3 regions of the Pseudoalteromonas rubra genome follow, and region 2 is predicted to be linked to each of the others. Evidence: predicted binding sites of a transcription regulator. Region 2 holds the regulator's gene; each other region holds the start of a gene.
What was found. The regulator FliA, encoded in region 2, starts transcription of late flagellar genes. The targets are predictions, from matches to a motif close to CTAAAGNTNNNNNNNNNNNNGCCGATA.
Positions count from the first base shown of each region.

Region 1 (8,229 bases), 440 kb from region 2:
CTCCCCTGGTTGCTCGCGAGCGCATTACCCAGCTGGTCAGCAAGATAAAAACTCGTCACCGCGACCGTTGCGCCAGGCTTAAGCGGGCGACTGTGTTCCCCCAAAGCGGCAGCAAGTTGCCCCATATACTGGTGTAATGTCGGCAAGGGGGGCACTTGCTCCACCTTGTCTTGTTCCTGCGCTTTCATTATTCCAGCGCAGCCACTGAGCAGCACCGACAGGGCCAGTGCGACTATCACGGCAGGAAGTTGCATAATGATCACCTCTTTCTATTTGACGAGACAAATGCAAGAAGCGATCCATAATGCGGTTTACGGACATGCTATAACGTGATCGGGTTGTCTGTGTAGTGACTTAACAAACACTGTGGGTGAAATGGTCGGAGTTCAGCACACAGCGCCTGTCCTTGCGCCTTATTTTCAAACGCACCAAGTTTCAGCCGGAAATACCGCTGCCCACGGACCTCCACTTGCTCAACATTAACCGGATGCTGCCGCAACGGTGGATAGTCTTTTAGCAGACGCTGGTGAACGGTTTTTAACTGACTTTGTTTTCTGGTAGAAGCCAGTTGTACTGCAAACTCAGCCTTTTTTTCTGCCACGACTAACCGCTGTTCAGTGGAAGATTCCTTTACAGGTACCTGATCGGGCGCGGTAACTTCGGGTGCTTCTACAAGTGGCGTCGGCACAGTCAGGTGCTGCTCGACAATGCCCGGCGGCTTGTCCACTTGAGCGACCATCACCTCAGACTGTGGCTGACCTGGTGTCAGTGCCAGCTGCAACTGTGTGCTTAACAGGTCAAGGTCCTGTTCAATGGTCAGCAACTCATTAACCTGTGGCGCCACCTGCTGCCACTGCTCAATACTGTGCTTCATCTGTTGTACTTCTGCATTCAACTGCGTGAGTTGCTGCTCTAATTCGACCAGTCGCTGGTCATCCTGACTATTACTGGCACACCCACTGATCAAGCCCAGCAAAGGCCATACCAGGTAAGGTAATAACTTCATAACTCGTTCCCTTTAATGTTTTAATTCTGTGTGTTCAAGTTGACACGGCACGCCCGCTGTTTGCAATGCATTACAACGTTGTTGCAGTTGCGTTGTATCTGCATCATTTTGCGTGAATGCAATACCCAGCGTGTAAGTCTGTGCCTTGTCGTCAAAGAGATAAAACGGGGGATCAGTGATCAATTGACGATGTCGCTGACGCAGCAGCATAGCGTAGGTTTTTAATACCGACAGCGAGGTAAAGCGCCCGACAGAGAGCACCGTAATATCCTGAGTTGACTGGGGTGCCAGCTGCAAGTCAACTTCCACCAGCACATCTCCTTGCTGCGATAACGCCACTTCCACTTGCTCACTGTGTGTCAGTCCGCGCCTCGCGGCATTGGCAACCTGTGCCCGATAGCGACCAGGCTTAATGTCTGTGAATACATAATATCCGTCATATGCAGCCTGGGTGCGTGCAACCTGTACTCCTTGTTCATCCAGCAAAGTTACATCGGCGTAGGGCATGGGGGCGTTTTCTGTCTCGGTTTGTTGGTAAACGACCCCTTCTATTTCACTGGTATTGACCAAAGGCAGCTCCAAATATTCAACGAAACCTCGCCGTGGTGTTATCGCCATCCCTTCAATCGCAGGGATGACAAAAGGCATCTCAAGACTGTCAGTATCAATCACCATATCGGTTTTTTGATTCACCGGCATACCACTGAGTAACACCAGCCCCTGCTCATCGGTGGTGCCTTGCATATAATTTTGCAATGCCCGCACTCTGACTTCGGGTACCACTTCATCTGACTCATCAAACAGACCATTGGCATTATGATCCAGATAGACCTTGACCAGTACCGCGCCATTACTGGCTAATCGTCGCTGACTAAACAGCAGCTGTTCGCTTTGAGGGTGATAGCCAAAGCTAAACTGCCCGTTTATCCCCACTTCCCATTCATCGTAACTGTCGTAACTGAGCTGACTGTTCAAGCGAATTTTGTCGCCCAACCAGTTCAAGCCCAGTTCACCTTTTTGATAGTCAGTTTCAAGCGTCTCTCTGAAACTTAACTCAACGTTAAATTGCTCATTTAGACTGCGATAAAAACGCGTTTCATAGGCAATTAATTCACTGTGAGGGTGCAATTCATAATCAAAAATCAAACGACCAAATATACGCCCCAAACGAGTCTGAAATCTCACCTGACCCGACGTTGAGTGGTCGCCAGCAGCATTGTTAGATTGCCACTGCACCTGATTGCTGATATTCACACGACCTACAGAGAGACTTAATCGATTGGTCAGCAAAGTATATTCTGTATCCTCGTCAGTGCGATTCCATTGCACCTGGTTTTGATATGATAACTGCTTATTCAGAACATCAAACATGCCTGACATACGCATATACAACCCCCGGGTATCACGATAATCATCGTTCACGTGTGAGGTGTTGAGCAATCGACGCTGTGTCTGCCAGCCTGCAGTGATGGCCTGCCCTGCCCATTCAGTTCTGGCACTGACTCTGGCCCGATGCTGCGACTCGCTATCGTGGGATAAATCTAGATTAAGGAGCATTTTGTTCCACAAACTTAACGTACCACCGGTCGTAACGGTGCGTTCAATAAGCGCTTCATTCGACAGCGCCTGAGCGATCCCCCCATAGACTGACATAGTGTCAGACAATCCCAGGTCATAACGACCATGAACATGCCAGCCTGACTGCGTTGTTGGGGCAAGATCATTACTTAAGATTGAGCTACCACTGTCGGTAACCGACACATCGAAATAACCCTGACCAGTTTTCAGCCCGGTCCCCTCAACAAAATAGCTGCGCTGCTCACGCTCAACTTGCCCTTGTGGCCCATACTTAACCAGCTCAAACTGATTACTACCAAAATACAATGGGATACGGTCAAAATCATAACGGCCCGTTTGGACCTGGAGCTGCTGCGCAACCAGCAAGCCATTGTGATACAGTTCGACGTCCCAGCCTGCCTGCACCGAGCCTGTGATCTGAACACTCTGCTCCTGTATTTCAGCGTGCAGCGGCTTATCAGACACCCGCATCCCCACACCTTGTCCGGTGGACTGTCCGTCACCAATATGAGTTGCCTGAATATCACCAACCTCTAACTGTGTTGCCTGCATCTGGCCCAATAGCCGCCCCTGGGCATCCTCCCTTTTCGCTTTAAAGCGACCCTGATCCAGCGCATCACCTTCTGTGCCCGCAACAAAGTACTCTACATTCCAGAATGCAAGATCATGTGCGCCCAGCGCCGAATAGTAAAAAGCATCTTCATCATTGTCACGACGATAACCGAACTGCATATCCATTAAGGGAGAAGATAACATTTGATAAGGGTTAGGCTTCCAGGCGAGTTTCGACGCTGAGCTGGCGCTATGCTGAGCAATCTGGCGATTGGCACGTGCCTGACGTTCCAATGCAGGCAGCGGCAGAGGGGACTGTACCTGCAATCTTTGATCGGTATAGTTAAACTGGAGATCCAACCCAAACCAGTCTGCAATCAGCGCAGACTCGATGAAGACTTCACCCTGCGTGTGGGAGATATCCTGCTCCGAGAGCCGATATTCCTGCTCATTAACCTGCGCTCGTTTTTGCTTACTATCAAGTAAAAAAGTGCGCTCAGGACTAAGATACCAGCCGGTAAAATAATCAGGCTTATCGTCATCGTTAATGGCAAAGTCCAGCACGGCAAACAAACTGCGCAGTTCGACTTGCGCATCGCGCTTACTTTTAACCGCAAACACCTCACCCAGGTACACCCCGTCAGCATAAACAGATAAGAACAGGTCTTCACCTTCTGGGATCCCCGCCTGCTCAGGCTGATTATTCACTGTCAGACTGGCTTGTGACTGAGACAGCTTTGCCTGTATGCGTTGCAGCGTACCGAGGACCTCAGAGAAATCCTGTTGTGGGGTCCCATGTGCTGGCATAGTAAATACACATATCAAAGCGAGCACCACACATAATGCGACTCTAACCATTAACGAGCCTGTATTCAGGGCACAGCAATGGAGAAAATACGCTCGGCAAATGACTGTCCTTTATATTCACCACTGCCTGTATAAACCACTTTTAGCTGCCCGGAACGTACTCCCTGGAACATCTCTGGTGTCAGCAGTTTCAGCTGCAATTGTGCCTGACTGAGCTCCGGATAAATGCTGAAGCTGTTAACCAGTGCTGCCTCCTCCCAGTTCGCTCTGTTTTGGGCTCGCCAGAAAACGCGCACACCGCCAAAAGGACTGGCATCCCCTTTGCGCGACAAAGTCAGGTTAACCGTTTCCAATTTCCCCGTCTTGCCACGGCTCAGAGAGGCTTCATCAATGGACACCTGAGGTGAGGATGCAGACTGACGGTAGATCAGCGGGATGCTGTAGCTCATGATCATATTGAGCCTGATCCCCACCCCTTCCTGATCCTGATTTTTTTTCTCAGGTAATGCCTGAAAGAACAGGTGCGAGCGGTACTCTCCCGCTGCCATGTTTCTTTGACGGCGCAAAGCCAGCTTAACGACCTGACGTTCACCAGGCGCTAGACGAACTTGTTTTGGTGTCATTCTGAGTAAGCCACTCAAACGCATAGGGTTTTCCTGCTCAGACACATCTGTGTAGCCACCTTGTGGCAATGCCAGCTTTTCTTTAAAGCTCAGACGATAGGTTTTATATTCCTGACTGCTGTTAATCAGAAACACCTTGGCACTGCGTTGTCGCTCATCAAAGACAACCCGAGTCGGGGAAATCAATAAGTTCGCGTACACGTGTGTTGTACAAAACAGCAGGGCGAACAATACGATGTGGGTAATATACTTCATTGAATTTTGCCTATTTTACTGCTCATGAAGGCGAGTCCCGGTGTTTACCGGCTAATAGCTAAGTTAATAGCTTACTTCGATACTGACTGTCGTTGCATATTGACCATCTACATAGAGCGCTGCTGAAGCCTGGCTTTGTAACGTTCCGCCAATTAGCAGACGGGCGCGGCCATCCCGGTCGGTGAATACCCTGGCAGGATGATGTAGCTTAGTCACACTCAGCTTTCCCGCAGTGATTAGGTTACTATGCGCCAATTGGTCATTGAGCAAATCAGTCGATATATTCAGATAAACACCCGCAGGAAACGATTCCAGCAGGAGTTCAGCCGGGTGCCCTTTTTTGATCACATGAATGCTACCCGATGAGCTGGTGCCACCTCCAGGTGACACAACAACACTGCTTGCAACACTGGGGTCCGCCACAATAATAGTGCCGAAACTCAGATCCGCATTATGTATAATATTGGCCTGACTGCACCAGCTACAGAACAAGCCCAAAAACACAAACAGCGCCTTCATGGGAGACCAGCGGGCACCTTGCCCGCCTCTGCACACTAGTAGCTTAGCTCTACGTTAAAAGTGCCTTCATATTCGCCATCAAGGTAATTACCCTTATCTGCGCTCTCAGTGGTGAGTGTCGCGCCCACATTAAAGGCAATTTTACCATCAGCATCAGCCTGAACCGTTGTTGTTGCAGCAGCAGGGGTGGTGCCTGAGGTCACATAATAAGTAAAAGCGCTCAGCTTAAAACCCGGTGTGCCAGGTGGCAGGCTTTGTGGTAGCACATCCGTTTCTGTCGGGTCAGTAATGGTCAGTGATGCATAAGGTGCGACGCCATCAACAGTAAACTTGGCAGGAGAGCCTGGCTCAAGGATAGCAATTTCGGCTTTAGCCACATCCGTAGAAGCGGCTCGCGGTGCCGTATTTGGGTTAGCAGAAATAACCAGGGTGGCCGTTTCTACACCACCCGTGTCACCACTGGCTCGAATTGTACCAAAGCTCAGCGGCTCAGTATTTTCAAAAGTGAAGACATTTTTTACTGTTACTGACGCTTTAAACTCTGCAGGCTGTGCAGTAGTCAGTGCCGGCATTACAGCCAGGATTGAGAGTAGAGAGTACTTTTTCATTAACTTTTCCATCAGTTTATCCTTTTTATTAAATAGCCGTATCCGTAGTCGGCCAACAAATTCCATGTGCATCGCATCACCAATGCACACGTAAAACCACAACTTTATAGTTATTTTTAATCATTGTTAGAGTGCCCTTGGGTAGAAAGGTGCTCAAACTTGAATAAAAACACTACACAGACATCTAATATATCGTACCTGAATACTAAAACTTTAATTTAATTTCAATATTTTTAGCTAGTTAACCAATTTGCATGGTTGACCACTGGCCTTAATTAAGCGGCAAAATAAACGCCTTTCTTGCTCAGAACCAAACCCGGAAGCCTGCGTAATGAAGAACTGAGAGCCATTTTGTGAGGGTGATTGTGAATAAATTGAAACGGCATTAAACATCTCAGGATAATAACTTTGTATTAGTGACAGAGATGCTTTAATCCGTTGATTCTGTGCCTCTGCACGCGTATCTAACAGGTGACGACCAAATTGCACCACAAACTGATTTTGTCCCGGTGTAGCAAAGGTGTTAGTGACAGCAGTCGGCTCCGCCCGGTGGGTAGTAACGGGTTTTTCTGGCTGCATCAGCTTTTCTTCAATTGGCTCAACCCCACTGGAATCAGATAACAAAGTCAGCAGCTGAGACAGGTCCTGCTCCATCTTAGCGACTCGTTCAATATTGGCTTTGTGCTGATTGTAGGTTTTGATTAATTCAGCCCGGGCAAGCGCCTCGGCCTCTTCATCTGGTGATGGATTCGAGCTGCAAGCAGATAAGAGCACAGTGCCTGCAAGTAATATCGCATGCGTTATCGCAGGTGTTTTGGTGCGTTGATGGCACATGCTGGAATGGTTCAACATCGTTGTCGTGCTCCTTTTATAACAAGCGGCCTTCACTGGCCGCCAACTACATATTACGCCTTTTGCACCCTAAATCGCAACAGGTGCTTTAATGTTAGGGTCGGCATCATACCCCTCTATTGCAAAATCTTCGAAACGGTAATCATAAATAGACTCTGGCTTACGCAGGATATTGAGTGTCGGCAGGCCTTTCGGTTCGCGCTGTAACTGCTGCTCAATCTGCGCCATATGATTTGAGTAGGCATGCAAATCACCAAAGCTCACAATCACTTCTCCTGGTTCAAGGTCGCATTGTTGCGCCAGCATATGCACCAACAAAGACAAACTGGCGATGTTATACGGCAGCCCCAGAAAAATATCTGAGCTACGAATATACAGCTGCCCGGATAATTTACCATCTGCCACGTAGAACTGATAAAGCAGGTGGCAAGGCGGTAAAGCCATACGACCGGCCTGAACATTTTCTTGCGGACTCATCGACTCATCGGGCAGATACTCAACATTCCAGCCATGGAATAAGATGCGACGACTGTTCGGATTATTTTTGAGCGTATCAACCACATAGTCTATTTGATTAACTTCTCCGCCGTCTTTGGTCGGCCACGCCGTCCACTGCTTGCCATAAATTGGGCCAAGGTCGCCGTTTTCCAGTGCCCACTCATCCCAGATTTTCACCCCGTTTTCATTTAACCAGGTTTTATTGGTATCGCCTCTAAGAAACCAGATCAGCTCATTGGCAATGCTCTTGAAGTGCAGCTTTTTGGTGGTCAGCAACGGAAAACCATCCTGGAGGTTGTGACGAATTTGACGACCAAATACGGAGCGCGTACCAGTACCAGTGCGGTCCCCTTTCTGGGTGCCGTTTTCTAATACATCTCGCAACAACTCCAAATACACTTTCATGCTTTACTCCTCAAATTATCTCACTAATAACCCGACTCAGGGCTTATCTGGCACGAAAGTATACTACGTTCGCACGCTGGGGTAACTAATTCACGACGGGATTTATTGGCAGGCAATGTGGGCCCCTGAGATCTGGGGCCCACTGACATTTATGCGCGGGCAGTTGCGATGCGCTTGTGGCTCCAGAGCATCAGGCCCAGGCCACCGATCACCATAGGTAAAGACAAGATCTGTCCCTGAGAAATCATACCGGCATACAAACCGATATGGGCATCCGGTTCACGGAAATACTCAACGATGAAACGGAAAGTACCATATCCAAGCAGGAACAAACCTGCCACGCTGCCAGCCGGACGTGGCTGCTTTCTGTACCAGATCAGCATGATGAACAATACCAGTCCTTCCAGAAACGCCTCGTAAAGCTGTGATGGATGACGCGCAATCGAGCCTCCCGTTGGGAAAACGACGGCCCACGGAACATCTGTAGCACGGCCCCAAAGCTCACCATTGATAAAGTTACCAATAC
Region 1 covers NZ_CP013611.1:3,948,478-3,956,706, reverse strand. Annotated here, with positions in the region: gene AT705_RS17035 (FlgO family outer membrane protein) at 1-254, opposite strand, end outside; gene AT705_RS17030 (SPOR domain-containing protein) at 323-1,006, opposite strand; gene AT705_RS17025 (hypothetical protein) at 1,019-3,994, opposite strand; gene AT705_RS17020 (fimbrial biogenesis chaperone) at 4,009-4,821, opposite strand; gene AT705_RS17015 (DUF4402 domain-containing protein) at 4,885-5,340, opposite strand; gene AT705_RS17010 (DUF4402 domain-containing protein) at 5,376-5,948, opposite strand; gene AT705_RS17005 (hypothetical protein) at 6,186-6,800, opposite strand; gene AT705_RS17000 (thymidylate synthase) at 6,870-7,703, opposite strand; gene lgt (prolipoprotein diacylglyceryl transferase) at 7,853-8,229, opposite strand, start outside.
Region 1: AT705_RS17010 (DUF4402 domain-containing protein) is a predicted target of FliA. The motif match lies at 6,139-6,165, and genes of this name have one in related genera.

Region 2 (8,229 bases):
TATATTGATATTGCTTGGAATGCGAACTTTGCATTAATGACATTGTGCGCATCATGCGATCCAGTCCTTTCAACGCCAGGAACTCTGTTTGTACCGGGATAAGAATGCGCTCGCTTGCAGCGAGAGCATTCACCATCAGCACACCAAGTACTGGCGGGCAATCCAAAATGGCATAGTCATAATGCTCACTGATCTTGGCAAGCGCCTTTTTCAGGATAAGCCCCATACCCGAGCGATTACCCATGCTGCGATCCAGTGTCGCAATAGCCATAGTCGCCGGCAATATGTCCAGATTCTCGATAGTTGAAGGGCAAAGTGCCTGAAGAATTTCTTCGCTGGCCATATTTGAACCGCGAACGAAAATATCGTACACACTGACTTCTAACTCTTCCGAGTCAATGCCAAAGTAGTATGTTAATGAGGCATGCGGATCTGTGTCTATCAATAATACACGTTTCCCCTGGAGCGCCAGGATCCCGCCGAGACTAACTGTGGTGGTGGTTTTACCCACCCCGCCTTTTTGGTTCGCTACCGTCCAGATTTTCACGTTATTTTTTTATTCCTTCGGCCAAACACAGATCGCATTCAGGCTAACATCAATTATGCACAGCCTATTTCTTTGTTTATTCTCAGTGCTACATCCTGCAAAGCGATATCTTCAGTTGAAATTCCCGCGCTTGCAACAGCTTGTGGCATGCCGTACACCACACAGGTTTTTTCATCCTGTGCCCAGATAGTCGCACCATTTTGTTTCAACATTCTGGCACCGTCTCGCCCATCCGCACCCATACCAGTCAGTATCACCGCGAGCACATCTCCGCTATATGCTTTGGCTGTACTGGCAAAAGTAACATCTACACTGGGTTTATAGGTAATACGAGGGCTGTCATCCTCAAACACTTTTAAGGTTTTGCTACCGCCCCTGGCTTCAACCAACATCTGCTGGCCCCCGGGTGCCAAATATGCAACACCTGGTTGCAAACGATCCCCTTGCTCTGCTTCTTTTACTTTGATTTTGCACAGACTATTCAAGCGTTGTGCAAATGCTGGCGTAAATGCTGCTGGCATGTGCTGGATCAGCAAGATAGGATGCGGAAAATTCGCAGGCAGCTGGGTTAAAATGGTTTGCAGTGCCACCGGGCCACCCGTCGATGTACCGATAGCAACGATTTGATACTTTTTTCCAGACGCTTTGAACGACGCACCTGAACTTGGAGTGTCAGGTGCAGAACGTGAAAATGTTCGATCAGGTTGTGCAATTGGCTTAGCCGCAGGACGCTGACCTGAAGATGCACTTGGCGCGCTGCGTGTCGGTGCTGGTGCTGGTGACGAGCCAATAGGCCGGGTGAAGCGACTCACACGACGCCGGCCAATTTCTTTGACCTTGTTCTGTAAAGAGCGGATAGCTTCTTCACTGTTACGGGCAATATCTTCAAACTTCTTCGGTAAGAAATCGACCGCACCGGCATCCAGCGCATCGAGTGTTGCGCTGGCACCTTCACGAGTTAATGACGAAAACATCAGGATCGGAGTGGGGGAACTCTGCATGATCTGCTTAACTGCGCTAATCCCATCCATTACTGGCATTTCCACATCCATAGTGATGACGTCTGGCCTCAGTTTAGCGGCTTTATCGACCGCTTCCTGACCATTCACAGCAAAGTCAATTACTTTGATTTCAGGATCTTTTTCTAGTATTTCACTCACTCGGCGACGAAAGAAGCTCGAGTCATCTACAACTAATACTTTAACTGCCATTGGCATTGCTCTTTTATTCGTTACAGATCCGAAAAGTGGTGTCAAAGACACCACTTTGTCGGTATAAATGCGCCGGGCAATTACTTGCCGGCGTAATATTTTAACATGCTGGGGACGTCCAGAATGAGCGCGATGCCACCATCAGATGTGATAGTCGCACCAGCCATACCCGGGGTACCTTGCAATAAGGCATCAAGCGGTTTAATTACCACTTCTTCCTGACCTATCAGAGAGTCAACCACAAAGCCTACTTGCTTAGTACCCATCTGAACGATTACCACATGCCCTTCTGCTTTTCTGGCGCCTCTGTCGGCACCTTTTACTAACCAGTGCTCCAGATAAAACAGTGGGATTGCTTTTTCACGCACTATGATAGTCAATTGACCATCAACCACGTTGGTCTTGGTCAAATCAAGGTGGAATATTTCACTAACCCCAGCCAGCGGCAGTGCAAATGTTTGCTGACCAATCATCACCATCAATGTTGGCAGAATGGCCAATGTCAGTGGTACTTTAATTTCCAGTATGGTACCCACACCCAGCTCTGACTGAATGTTCACGGAACCATTTAACTGGGTGATTTTAGTTTTGACCACATCCATACCAACACCTCGGCCTGAGATGTCAGAAATTTGTTCTTTTGTTGAGAAACCTGGTGCGAAGATCAGATTGTAGGCCTCATTATCTGACAAGCGACTTGCCTGGTCAGAATCGATAACCCCTTTGCTTATCGCAATCTTCTTCAATTTCTCTGGGTCCATACCTGCACCATCATCACGAATGGTCAGTAGAATATGATCACCCTCTTGAGAGGCTGATAAGGTCACAGTACCGGTTCTTGATTTACCTGCTGCTTCACGAACATCCGGCATTTCAATACCGTGATCCACTGAGTTACGAACCAAGTGAACCAAAGGATCCGCAAGTGCCTCTACCAGGTTTTTATCCAGATCGGTGTCTTCCCCTTCCAGTACCAGACTTATGTCTTTCTTGAGGCTACGAGCCAAGTCTCGAACCACCCGGGGGAAACGACCAAACACTTTCTTGATTGGCTGCATCCGGGTTTTCATAACCGCACCCTGAAGATCGGCGGTCACCACATCGAGATTGGAAATGGCTTTACCCATGGCTTCACTGTTAGAGTTATTAGCCAAGCTAACTAACCGGTTACGCACCAACACCAGCTCACCGACCATGTTCATGATCTCATCCAGGCGCTTAGTATCAACCCGAACGGTTGTTTCTGCCTGTGCTGCTGGTTTCTTAGCGGCGGCTTTATTATCGGCCGCAGGTTTACTCTCAGCTGCTGGTTTCGCAGGTGCCTTGGTAGCCGGTGCACTGGGTGCCTTAGCCACAGGTGCAGCTGGCTTAGGTTCAGGGGGCGCTTTGGGCGCTTCTTTCGGCGCTGCTACTTCCGCTTCCGTTGATTTTGGTGCTTGCCCTTTTCCGTGCAACTCATCCAGTAAAGCTTCAAATTCGTCATCATTGATTTCATCATCATCACCGCCAGATGCTTTCGGCGGCTCTGACGCAGCAGGTTGGGCCGGCGCCTTCGGCTGCTCAGCTGGCGCTTGCTCTGCGGTCGCACCAAATTTCCCAACTCCGTGCAACTCATCCAGCAAGCTGTCAAATTCATCATCGGTAATGTCGCCATCATCGCTGCTTGATGGAGCCGGTGTTGTACTTGTTGCGGCAGGTTCTTGCGATGCAACTGAGGGTCCATTACCTGAGCCATGTAATTCATCGAGCAAGCTCTCGAATTCTTCTTCAGAAATCTCGTCTATGCTGTCCGCGCTGTCACTTGCAGATTCATCAACGGGATCCGCAGGTGCGTCAAACAGCACATCATCCGCACTGGGTGTCGCCACAACCGGTTCAGGCTCTGCTACAGCAGGGGCAGTAATCACTTCGTCTGCTGATTCTGGCTGACTGAGCTGATGTAAAACTTCCAGTAAGTGTGGATCAGCGGGATCTGGTTGCTCTCTGTTTTGAATACACGAGAACATTTCATTGATGGTATCGAGTGATTGCAAAATCACATCCATCAATTCTGGTGTTACCTGACGCTGTCCCTGACGCAGGACATCAAACACGTTTTCCGCACCGTGACAAGCGTCTACCAACTCAGTCATGCTCAGGAAGCCTGCGCCCCCTTTAACGGTATGGAAACCACGGAAAATCGCATTTAACAGCTCTTTATCTTCCGGGTTGTTTTCTAGTTCGACAAGCTGCTCAGATAACAGTTCGAGTATTTCCCCAGCTTCAACAAGAAAGTCTTGTAAGATATCTTCATCGACTTCAAAGCTCATTCGCATACTCTCCTATTAGAAGCCCAAACTAGACAACAGGTCATCAACTTCATCCTGCCCAGATACGACATCATCTCGAGACTCAGCGTCCAAAATTGGACCCTCAGGACCTGATAACTCGTCAGTAACGGCGGGGGCTGTAGTTTGTGCCTGTGGCTGGGCTGCAGTTTGTTGACTTTCATCTGCGCTGCCGAATACGGTCAACAAGTGAATTAGGCTGTCTTCAACTTCACGAACCAACTCAATGACACGCCGGATAACCTGTCCGGTTAAATCTTGATAATCTTGTGCCATCAACACATTGGTCATCAGATTTTGTAATTCATCTGTACGGCCTTTTGACGACTGCATAAAACTGTCAAGATCGTGGCACAAGGATTTGAACTCTCCAAGCTGGATATCCCGGCTCATTAATCTGTCCCAGGTGGGCTTAATTTCAGAGAGTTCATCGGCTAGTTCTTGGGCTAAGGGAAGACTTGCTTCTACGGCATCCATGGTTTTATTGGCAGCGCTTTCGGTCATCTCCATGACGTAATTAAGGCGCTGCTTGGCATCTGGAATGGCTTCTGTCGTGAGATCAGCTAAACGGGTATCTAACTCAAAATTCTTCAACGATTCATGAAGTTGTCGAGTTAGCTTCCCCACTTCAGCAAAAAGCTCTGATTGTTCTTTATTGGTGGCCTCAATTAATATCTCATCAGCCTTTTCCTGCTCACCTTGTTCAAGGTATTCAACGAGCAGTTTAGCCTGTTCCAGAGTTATCTGTGGCACAGAAGATGTTGACATAAGCCTACCCTTATCAATACTAGCCTAAACGTTCGAACACTTTTTCTAGTTTGGTTTTCAGGGTGCCTGCCGTAAACGGCTTAACGATGTAACCATTAACTCCAGCCTGGGCAGCAGCAACGATTTGTTCTTTTTTCGCTTCCGCTGTAACCATGAGTACTGGGATGTGTTTAAGCTTATCATCAGCACGAATTGCACGAAGCAAATCGATACCTTGCATGCCTGGCATATTCCAGTCAGTTACGACGAAGTCGAATTCCTGATTTTGCAACATTGGAAGTGCCGTACTGCCATCATCAGCCTCTTGAACATTGGTAAAGCCTAAGTCTCTTAGCAGGTTTTTGATTATTCTTCTCATCGTAGAAAAATCATCAACCACGAGAATTTTCATGTTCTTATCCAAAACTTCCTCCGGTGAGGTTTGAACCTATATTGTAAAACTAACTCTAATTGATCCAGTCATTGATCTTCGCACGAAGCTTGATCATTGCTTGACCGTGAATCTGACTCACTCGAGATTCGCTGACCTCTAAGATCGCACCAATCTCTTTTAAATTCATCTCATCGTTATAATACAAAGACAACACCAAAGCATCGCGCTCAGGTAAAGTCTTGATCGCATTGACTAACGATTCGTTAAAGCGCTCATTTTTAACATTATTGAATGGTTTGTCTAGCGCAAAATCGTTGCCTGCGGGAGAAATTACGTCTTCATCTACCCCCAAGTCTTCGATGCCGATCACTTTACTTGCATTGACATCATGTAAAATATGATGGTACTCATCTAGCGTAATATCAAGTTTTTCAGCGATTTCAGTATCTTTTGGTTCCCGTCCAAGCTGTGCTTCTAGCTCAGCAATGGCCTCTGCAACCATGCGACCGTTTTTGTGTACCGAGCGGGGCGCCCAGTCACCACGGCGGATCTCGTCAATCATTGCGCCACGAATTCGAATTCCTGCAAAAGTTTCAAAGCTCGCCCCTTTGCTCGCGTCAAAATTTTTGCAGGCTTCTATCAGTCCAATCATACCTGACTGGACTAAATCATCGAGCTGAACACTGGCTGGTAATCTGGCTAACAAATGACAGGCCACCTTTTTCACTAAAGGCGTATGACGTTCCACCACCTTATGTAGGTGGTCTGTCGTTTTATATCCCGCCATGCGGTTGACCGGTGAAGCCATCTTTAACCGTTTACCAATTGCTCAATAAAGAATTCCAAATGACCTGAAGGTTGGTGGGGAATGGGCCACTTGACAGCTTTGCTTGCCAGGCCTCTAAATGCCACAGCAGCAGGTGAATTAGGATAAAGCTCAACGATGGTTTTTTGACGGCGTGAAGATTTACGCATATTTTCGTCGAATGGGATCGTTGCAACCAGCTCTAAAGCGACATCTAAAAATCGGTCTGTAACCTTGGACAGCTTAGCAAATAACTCCTGCCCTTCTCTTAAGCTGCGCACCATATTGGCCACAATTTTGAACTTGTAGACGCCATGTTCACGGCTTAATACTTTGATAAGCGCATATGCATCAGTAATAGAAGTCGGCTCGTCACACACTACAACCAGTACATCCTGTGCAGCACGAGAGAAACTCAGCACCATGTCTGAAATGCCAGCCGCCGTATCGACGATTAAAATATCAAACTCGCTGCTAAGCTCACTGAAGGCACGGATCAAGCCTGCGTGCTCGGCAGGCGTTAATTCGACCATATTTTGTGAGCCTGACGTTGCAGGCACGATACGGATCCCAGCCGGACCCTCTACCAAAATTTCGTCTAGCTCGCATTCGCCGGACAATACATGAGATAAATTTTTCTCAACCCTCAAACCTAGCATGACATCACAGTTAGCCAGACCTAAGTCAGCATCAAGCACCAAGACCCGATTACCCTGCTGTCCCAACGCGATGGCAGTGTTGAGGGATACATTGGTTTTACCTACTCCACCTTTACCACCAGTCACTGCGATTACTTTTACACTGTGGTTATTTTTTTGGTTCATTCTCCGCAGGCCACTTGCTTGATCTAAAACTGTATTAATCATACATTCCTACTGTCTGGGACGCCACTGGTACACGTCGCGAATGTTGTGCTTTTGTTCTCTTTAAATACAATTGCTCAGCCTTTTTGACTAACTTCTGAGCGTTTGCCACGCGAATGTCTTCAGGCACTCGCTGACCATTGGTAAGATACCCTATTGGCAGACGATTTTGAATCGCTATGCTAATTATCTCACCTAAACTTAGACTTTCATCAAGTTTTGTAAAAATACAACCACTTAAATTGACTTTTTTAAAGTGGTTTACGGTTTCTTGCAGTACATGCATCTGAGCAGTCGCACTTAATACCAGGTAGCTGCGAATGTCAACACGGCTACTGCGCATCAGGGTGTTTAGCTGCTCCGTCAAGCGTAAGTCACGCTGACTCATCCCCGCCGTGTCTATTAATATTAGACGCTTATTGCGTAAATGATAAAGAACCTCTGCAAGTTCATTGGCATCTTTTACTTGCTTAACAGGACAGCCAATGATCCGACCATAGGTTGCCAGTTGCTCGTAAGCACCGATACGATAGGTATCCGTTGTGATCAGTGCCACATTATCGGCACCATATTTCTGTGCGCCCAGCGCTGCCAATTTTGCAACTGTAGTGGTTTTACCAACTCCTGTTGGTCCGACCATGGCATATACACCGCCCTGACGCAGAATATCGTTGTTTGTTGTATGCATTTGATTGACAACCATATTCAGCAGTGCGTTCCACGCTTCTTTTCGAGAAACGTCATCAGGGATAAAACAAGCCATCTGCTCTGCGACTTCCGCACCAATTCCCATGCCTTTAAGACGCTCAACCAGACAAGCGCGGGTTGGATCACGACGTGCCATTTCCTGATTCATCAATCCAGATAACTGGAATTCAAGTAGCTGACGGATGGCGTTCATTTCATCACGCATGGAAGACATTTCATCGTCGTTGGTTTTTTTCTGTGCCGCAGGTTCGTCACCAAAGCCCTGATCAAGGTCATCTCCAAATTCCCAGGAAGTGGCTGCATCACGGCTATCAAAATCATGACTTTGTGCTTCATAACGCGGTTGACGCGCAGCCTGAGGCGCAGCTTTTGCTGGTGCTTCGTTACGTTGCTGAGCGCCAAACATGTCATCTGTGTTAATGCCAGACTGAGAAAACATAGAAGCAAGCTCGGGCGACTTAGGACGAGGGGCTTGGCGCTCAAGCAAGGCTTCAAGACTGTCTGCAACCTGCGCCTGCTTCTGAGGCTCTGCACGACGCGGTTGAGGACGAACCATTCTGGCAGGCTGACTGTAACTGTGCTGGGCACTTTGCCCAGGGGTTGCCTGACGAGGAGCAGCCTGCGCTG
Region 2 covers NZ_CP013611.1:4,388,259-4,396,487, reverse strand. Annotated here, with positions in the region: gene AT705_RS18855 (ParA family protein) at 1-547, opposite strand, end outside; gene AT705_RS18850 (protein-glutamate methylesterase/protein-glutamine glutaminase) at 601-1,758, opposite strand; gene AT705_RS18845 (chemotaxis protein CheA) at 1,839-4,067, opposite strand; gene AT705_RS18840 (protein phosphatase CheZ) at 4,083-4,853, opposite strand; gene cheY (chemotaxis response regulator CheY) at 4,873-5,256, opposite strand; gene AT705_RS18830 (RNA polymerase sigma factor FliA) at 5,300-6,034, opposite strand; gene AT705_RS18825 (MinD/ParA family ATP-binding protein) at 6,037-6,897, opposite strand; gene flhF (flagellar biosynthesis protein FlhF) at 6,890-8,229, opposite strand, start outside.

Region 3 (8,229 bases), 190 kb from region 2:
CACAGATACTTATATTCACCTGAAAGACGGCGAAGCCTACCTGCTTGCCAGTCAGATCCAGCCGCTTAATAGCGCATCCACACATGTTATATGCGATCCAATGCGTTACCGTAAGTTGTTGCTTAAAAAACGCGAAATAGACCGCTTGATCGGTGCAACTGAGCGTGATGGCTTCTCATTGGTTGCCACAGCCATGTACTGGAAGAAGTGTTGGGTTAAACTTGAATTTCACCTTGCCAAAGGTAAGAAGATGCATGATAAGCGGGCCGACATCAAAGACAGAGACTGGTCTCGTGATAAAGAGCGCCTGATGAAACATAAAGCTTAATACCAAGACACATAAAAAAACCGCCTTTCGGCGGTTTTTTTAGCGCTTAATGGCCTTTGCCATTAAGCTTTATACTTTTGCATAACCAAAGTCGCGTTAGTACCGCCAAAACCAAAACTGTTCGACATCACAGTATTTAGTTCCTGCTCACGCATTTCAGTAACAATATCCAGGCCTTTTGCCTGCTCATCCAGCTCGTCAATGTTGATAGACGGTGCGATGAAATTGTTTTCCAGCATCAGTAATGAGTAGATAGCTTCGTGAACGCCTGCAGCACCCAAAGCGTGACCTGTCATTGCTTTAGTTGCACTAATCGCAGGAGAGTTATCACCGAATAACTCCTGAATAGCGCCCAGTTCTTTCACGTCACCAACCGGTGTAGACGTACCATGCGTGTTCAGGTAATCGATTGGGCCATCAAGATCTTGCATCGCCTGCTTCATACATCTCACTGCACCTTCACCAGAAGGCGCAACCATGTCATAACCATCAGATGTTGCACCATATCCAACGATCTCTGCATAGATATGTGCACCACGAGCCAGCGCGTGCTCAAGCTCTTCAACAACGACGATACCGCCACCACCTGAGATAACAAAACCATCACGGTTTGCATCGTAAGTACGCGAAGCGGTTTCTGCCGCGTCATTGTACTTGGTTGACAAGGCACCCATAGCATCGAACTCCATTGCCAGAGTCCAGTGTAGCTCTTCACCGCCACCTGCAAAGATCACGTCCTGCTTGCCCAGCTGGATTTGCTCAACCGCGTTACCGATACAGTGTGCAGACGTCGCACAGGCAGAACTGATTGAATAGTTCACACCTTTAATTTTGAACGGTGTTGCCAGACAGGCAGAAGCTGTACTCGCCATCGTGCGCGGTACCATGTATGGACCAACACGCTTTACGCCTTTCTCGCGCAGAATGTCTGCGGCTTCAACCTGATATTTAGATGAACCACCACCTGAGCCAACGATCAGACCAGTACGCTCATTTGAAACTTGCTCAGGTGCCAGACCTGAATCTTCAATCGCTTGCGCCATTGAAATATAAGAAAATGCAGCTGCGTCGCCCATAAAGCGATGTGCTTTACGGTCAACCAGAGACTTCACATCAATATCCAGCTTGCCAGATACCTGGCTGCGCAGATTTAGGTCTGCGAACTCTTGGTTAAAAGCGATACCACTTTTACCCGCTTTCAAAGACTCTAGTACTTCTTGCTTGTTGTTACCGATGCTTGACACTACACCGATACCCGTAATAACGGCTCTTCTCATGGGTAATTCCCTTAGGACTTTTTAAATTTACGCGTATTCTACGCTGAAACCAGGCACCAAGTGGTCAGCTTTCCAGCGTACACACGTACTCTGAACTGATATTTGTTAAAATGCAACGGACGAACGCAAATAAAATCCGTAAAATAGGCATCAATTTAGTAGCGAACTTTTACACACACTATGATACGCAACGCCCAGATACACTTTAACGACGCAGGAACACCCGTCGCAGACAGCTTTGACGATGTCTACTTTTCAAATGATGATGGCCAGGCTGAGTCCGACTATGTTTTTTATTCGCAAAATAAGCTCAATACCCGCTTGCTGAACCATGATCGCAACCACTTTGTGGTTGCAGAAACCGGATTTGGCACCGGCCTGAATTTTCTTAATACCTGGTCTCAATTTCAACGACTAAAAACACAGCGTAACGTCCAGCGTCTTTATTTTATTTCATTCGAAAAATACCCGATAAAGATTGAAGATTTAAGACAAGCCTTAAAAGCATGGCCAGATCTGTCTGAACAAGCCGGACAACTCTGCGCCCAATATCCGGACGCTGTTGAGGGTTGCCATCGCCTTGAATTTGATGATGGACAGGTGATCCTGGATCTGTGGTTTGGCGATGTGCACACCTCCTTGCCGAAACTGTCTTATGGGCCACAGGGCCTGGTTGATGCCTGGTACCTGGACGGCTTTGCACCGAGCAAAAACCCGGACATGTGGCAACAATCTCTGTTCGATGCAATGGCGGCACTGAGCCGAGACAACGCCACGTTTGCCACCTTCACCGCAGCTGGTTTTGTCCGCAGAGGCTTGCAGCAAGCAGGTTTTACCTGCCAAAAAGTAAAAGGTTATGGCCGAAAAAGAGAAATGGTAATCGGCCAGTTTGGGACAGCCAACGCGCATGCGACTAACCCACAATACTACCGTCACGCTCCTCGTGCACTCGGTAAGGTTGCCATTATAGGCGGCGGCATAGGCTCAGCCTGTTTGAGCTACCACCTGGCCAAACGTGGTATCAATACAACCTTATTCTGTAAAGATGACACGCTGGCCGGTGGCGCATCGCATAATCGTCAAGGTGCCGTGTACCCCAACCTGCAAGCCCAGTACAGCACAACCAGCGAATTGTATGGCTTGAGCTTCTTATACGCACGCCGCTTTTATAAACATATTGAAGCATTAGGCTTTAACTATGACCATGACTGGTGTGGCGTGCTGTTGCAAAGCGTCACTGAAAGTAAGCGCACACAGCATCATAAAATTGCTGCTAGTGAAATATTTCCCAAGTCGCTGATACGCCCCGTCTCTGCGACAGAAGCGCAAACGCTGGCCAATATTGATACGCCATTCGAGGGGCTCTTTATTGAACAGGCCGGCTGGGTAAGCCCACCTCAACTCACCCAGGCTGTTTATGATGCAGCACAGGCTAGATGCCGTAGTCAGCAACATTTTAATGCAGACGTCAGTGAACTCGAAAAACGCGAGGACGGCTGGTATTTACAGGTCAACAGTCACTGGCAGGGCCCGTTTTCTGATGTGTTTGTGTGTGGCGGTGAACACAGCGATATGTTCACTCAGACTCAGCAATTAGGGCTGCACGGTGTACGCGGCCAGGTTTCGCATATCCAGGCAGGCGAAGCCTCGTCTAAACTCACGACCGTGTTATGCCATAAAGGGTACTTTACGCCCAGCATGGAGGGAGAGCATTGCATGGGCGCTACCTTTGAAAAATACAGCAAAGGCCGGGAAGTCACCGAGCAGGATAACCTAACCAACCGTGCTCAGTTACAGGGCTTTTATGCAGATACTGAGTTTGATCAAAGCCTGGGGGAGATCACTGGTGCTAAAGCGGCTGTGCGTTGCTGTTTCAACGACCACTTCCCGATGGCAGGTCAGGTGCCGGATCCTGACAGCCTGTGCAGTGCGTTTGCAAACCTGCGCCGGGGCAAGCACGATGACTTTGAGCCGTTAACGGAGCCTCATGAGGGATTACATGTGGTGACCGGATTTGGTGCCAGGGGACTATGCAGCGCCCCTTTAGTGACAGAGCACCTGGTTTCGGCGCTGTGTGACGAGCCCCGCCCATTTAGCGAGCGGATCAATCAGGCACTGCACCCTGCCCGCTTTGTGGTCCGGGACTTAATCAGGAATAAGATCTAATCCGAAACTGCCACTTTGCAGCGGCGCGCCCGATAAGCGCGCCTGGCTGTTACGGTTTCGAGATCTGGATAATTACCCGACGGTTTTTATCGCGACCAATCGGTGTGTCGTTTGGTGCAACGTGACGCTTTTCCCCAAATCCATCGGTGACAATTTTATCTTCGGGTATTCCTTTAGACGCCATGTAGGTTTTTATCGCTTCGGCCCGCTTTTTCGACATAGCCATATTAACCGAGCGGCCGCCATAGCTATCGGTATACGCCGAAATATAAATGGATTCAATTTGCGGGTCGTTATTCAGATACTCCCCGATCATATCCAAACGTTTTCGTGATGACTTGGTCAGCTCACTGCTGTTGAACTTGTAATTCATAACAGTAAATGCGATGTCTTCAAAGCTGTAGGGCAGCAAATTATCGCGACACTGCAAAAATTCCCAATAGGCATTTTTGAAGTTCACAGATGAGAGTGCCACGGAGATCTGATCATGCTGGTTTTGCCAGTCTTGATAATAAAAAGTGGGATAATAACCCTTTTCTAGCTCTGTCAGCACCTCCCAGCTGATGGCATTGGTGAGTTCACCATCAAATTTCTTCAACAGCTTCATCTGGCCCATCACTCTGGCTGGTAACCCAGCCCGCCACGCTGGCGGCACAGATTCAAGGCCGGCAAAGTCGTAACTATCAGGCCTGACTACCATATCCAGATTAAAGGTGAGATCTTTATTCTTACTCGCCGTAGCCATAAATATCGCTTCGCCGTAATACGGGACTTCGTGTGACAGAGCACAAGACAACCGTGTTGTCCTGTCGACAAACCATTGGGAGTTGTCTGCTGTGGCAGAGTATTGCCGCATTGCACCCTGCGCCTGAAGTGACAGGATACTCAATGTGGTAGCAATAATCAGGTTCGCTTTAAACTTCACGCTCTTACTCCGCTTTAAACAAAAATACCGAACTGGGCGCGCGGGTTGATTGACCATCGCAATCGTCAGTCGACGCCTCACCGATAGATTAAGCAATAATCATGCCTTTAAAAACGGACTTTGACGGCAAAGTTCTGACGGTAGGGCTCTCTTTGCATATAGCGTGCGATACGTTCAGGAAACACGCCAGTAAATTCGCATCTTTATCTCTGATCAGTATAATAGGCCGCTCAATTTAGTAAACCAAGCAGATTATGGCAGAACAAGAGCAAACCCTATTCGCAAAGCGCTTCCGCGGCTTCTTTCCGGTCGTCATTGACGTTGAAACCGCAGGCTTTAATAAAGACACCGACGCACTGCTGGAAATTGCCGTCAGCATGCTCAAAATGGATGAACAGGGCCTGCTCAGCCTCGACCACACGGTGCATTTTCATGTCGCACCTTTTGAAGGTGCCAATATCGAGCAGTCGGCGATTGAGTTCAATGGCATTGATCCCTTCAGTGCGCTGCGTGGCGCGGTTGATGAAGAAGAAGCCATCAAAGAGATCTGTAAAGCGGTACGTAAAGCCCAAAAAGCAGCAGGATGCCAACGCTCTGTGGTAGTCGCGCACAACGCCGCATTTGACCACGGATTCTTAAACGCAGCCATTGAACGGTGTAAAATCAAGCGCACTCCATTCCACCCGTTTGTGAGTTTTGATACTACCTCGCTGGCTGGGCTGGCACTGGGTCAGACCGTACTGGCTAAAGCCTGTCGCACTGCGGGGATTGAGTTTGACAACAGTCAGGCACATTCAGCCCTGTATGATACCGAGCGCACTGCTGAACTGTTCTGCCATATCGTGAATAAGTGGCAGGCACTGGGTGGCTGGCCTTTGCCAGACGTTGAAGATGAGAGCGACGAAGCGTCAGAGTAGCAAACCAACCTGAGATACGCGATACCAAGCACTGAGGTATCGCGACGAGATCACTGAGTGGCGAATTCCTGGGTGATCTTACCCTCGTCTAGCAATACCGAATGAGGCGGATAGATCCGTGAAAAAGATTTGCTGTCTCTGGCAATAGTCAACTCAATTCCCGGATGCATCAATTCATTAATCTTAATCCGACTAAGCTTTAATAATCGCGCCAGCTTATGCTGCACCAGCTTCATATTTCTTTGATTACGTGCGTAATGTTTACTGAGCTGTTGTTCATTCTGAGCCAGCTTGCTGAGATAAGCATCGCGTTTATTAGAAGCGGGCGCCTTTTGGGCTTTTATCTGTGCCCGTTTCAGGGCGAGGGTTTTATCTGTGAGGCGTTTTTCGAGGTCTTTAAATTCTTGTTGTTTTTGCTTTAGCATATGCCAATCCTGGGCCAGCGCAATCCGCGTTCGTGTCCCCGACGGAGCCCCCACTTCGCCCGCTTCGATGCGCATGGCGTCATAGACTGTACCACCGATCAACTTTCCTCTTGGCGTATCACCTTTTCCTACCCGGATCATGCGCTTGGATCTGAGATCACAATGTAAAACCTGGCGCTCAATCAGCAGATCTTGTTCAGATTCTATATGGCAATATTGGGCATATCCGATAGAGACTGTACGCTTTGCTTTGATACAACAGCTGAAATCTTCGCCTTCATCTCGCTTACGACCTATCACGCCTAGCATTACCGTCACGGCACCATTGCTTTCAAGTTGGGCTGACTCGACAAATCCAATCACTGTGATATCACCGGACGCTTTGATTTTCATACCATCTTTGACATCACCGCTGACTATCACACTACCGTCAAATTCAATATGACCTGTGGTGACATCAACCTGATCGTAACACAATACATCATCAACGCGGATCCCACGTGGCAAAGCAACAGGTACACCTTTGGCATCAGCAATGAGTAGATTAGGATCATCCGGTGAGATTTTCGTGCCTTCAGGTACTTCCAGCGCAAAATCCTTACCCTGCTTGGGTTCAAGTACATCACCAAATACAGAGTAGCCTTCTTCACCGGGTGTTGGCGGGACGCGCTTCATAAGAGGACTGCCCGGACTCACCGTAATAATGGCGCCCAGGTCACGCATATCAACTTTGCCGCCATCTTTTTGTTGCGGACTCAGCACTCTGTCTTGCGCTGTCATGCACAAACGGACAAATCGGGCGTCAGTGCCATCTTTAGCACGCTGACCATGGGCAACGATGCCGCTATAGACACTACCCGGAGACTGCTCAAACTGCTGGCCTAAAAAGTTATCTAAAGCCTGCTTACTGATGCCACGCTTAACGCCTGCTGATTTAAGTGCTTCATGGGCTTGATCCATGGTGACCATTTTACCGCCGCGTGCCGTTGTCAGTCTTGCTTCCGCCATCATATTATTTTCGTCAACCCGAATAGACAATTCAGCATCAACCGCCTGCGCAACAATTAAAGAATCCTTCTCCCTGTCATCCGACGGCGAAAACAACTGCCCGATATTGGCATGTATGATATCAAAGTCGGCATAAGGAGAGCTTTCCAGCGCTTCAACAAGCTGCGCGGAACTGGCCGGAAATCCGGTATTTGCAGGGTGTTTGTTGATTGAAACGTACCCTGACTCCTCATCAAAATGAAACAAAGACATCACTTACTTCCCAAAAAATATGCACGATGTTATTAAATTTATTATGCACTACCAGGTCTATACATAGGACTCGGCCGCTGTGTAACCTCTTATTGTGTATTGCATCCATGCTGACAATCTGTGAAGAGCTTATACAGAAAACAGCCTGCGATACCGCCGCCAAAAAAGCGCTCACGCTTCTAACGGCATTGATATCTAGTCCCATCATTTTACACTGGTACCCAATCATGCAAGCGAATTTTGACAAACAACAAGAACCACGTGGAAAAATTACAACCAAAGTGCTATATTTCCCATTATCTAAGATGCAGCCAAATTTCAGTATTAGCTAAAACAAGTACAAATCTGCCAATCAGACTAAACAACGATATATAAAAACAACCATTGCCTTGCCTTATTTGAGCATAACCTTCCCTAATTGTTAAGCCCAACCAGCCTCTCAGCTACACAAAATATAAACGATTGTAAATGAGATTTGAGTATAAAACCGCCAAGTAGTTCTTATCACTGTACTTATCGGCAAACTTCGCTTGAGCTTTAGGGGTTTTGTTGGGTATAATCACAATCACTGACTGAAAGAGATTTCAGGGGCTGATTAGGATTCGACAGGATTCATGAAGCCTGAGGTGCATGTCGAGGGGCGGTTGGCCTCGTAAAAAAGCCGCATTTAAAGTAATCGCAAACGACGATAACTACGCTCTAGCGGCATAATAGCCCGCTAGCACTCTGCCAAGATATGCTTGTGGATCTGGATTATGAGTGTCACCCTACACAAGATCGCTACGGAAACCCTGGCCGGGGTTGAAGGGCTAAATTTAAGCGGCCTCGCCTTTACTTATCGTGTTCGTCCGAGACTTAAAGGTTAACCAAAAGACGATACTAAACATGTAGGACCGAAGGTCGACGCTTTCTGGACGGGGGTTCAAATCCC
Region 3 covers NZ_CP013611.1:48,450-56,678, reverse strand. Annotated here, with positions in the region: gene smpB (SsrA-binding protein SmpB) at 1-328, shown strand, start outside; gene fabB (beta-ketoacyl-ACP synthase I) at 391-1,605, opposite strand; gene mnmC (bifunctional tRNA (5-methylaminomethyl-2-thiouridine)(34)-methyltransferase MnmD/FAD-dependent 5-carboxymethylaminomethyl-2-thiouridine(34) oxidoreductase MnmC) at 1,786-3,771, shown strand; gene AT705_RS00240 (flagellar protein MotY) at 3,821-4,696, opposite strand; gene rnt (ribonuclease T) at 4,951-5,613, shown strand; gene AT705_RS00230 (DUF342 domain-containing protein) at 5,664-7,298, opposite strand; RNA gene ssrA (transfer-messenger RNA) at 7,886-8,229, shown strand, end outside.
Region 3: AT705_RS00240 (flagellar protein MotY) is a predicted target of FliA. The motif match lies at 4,757-4,783, and genes of this name have one in related genera.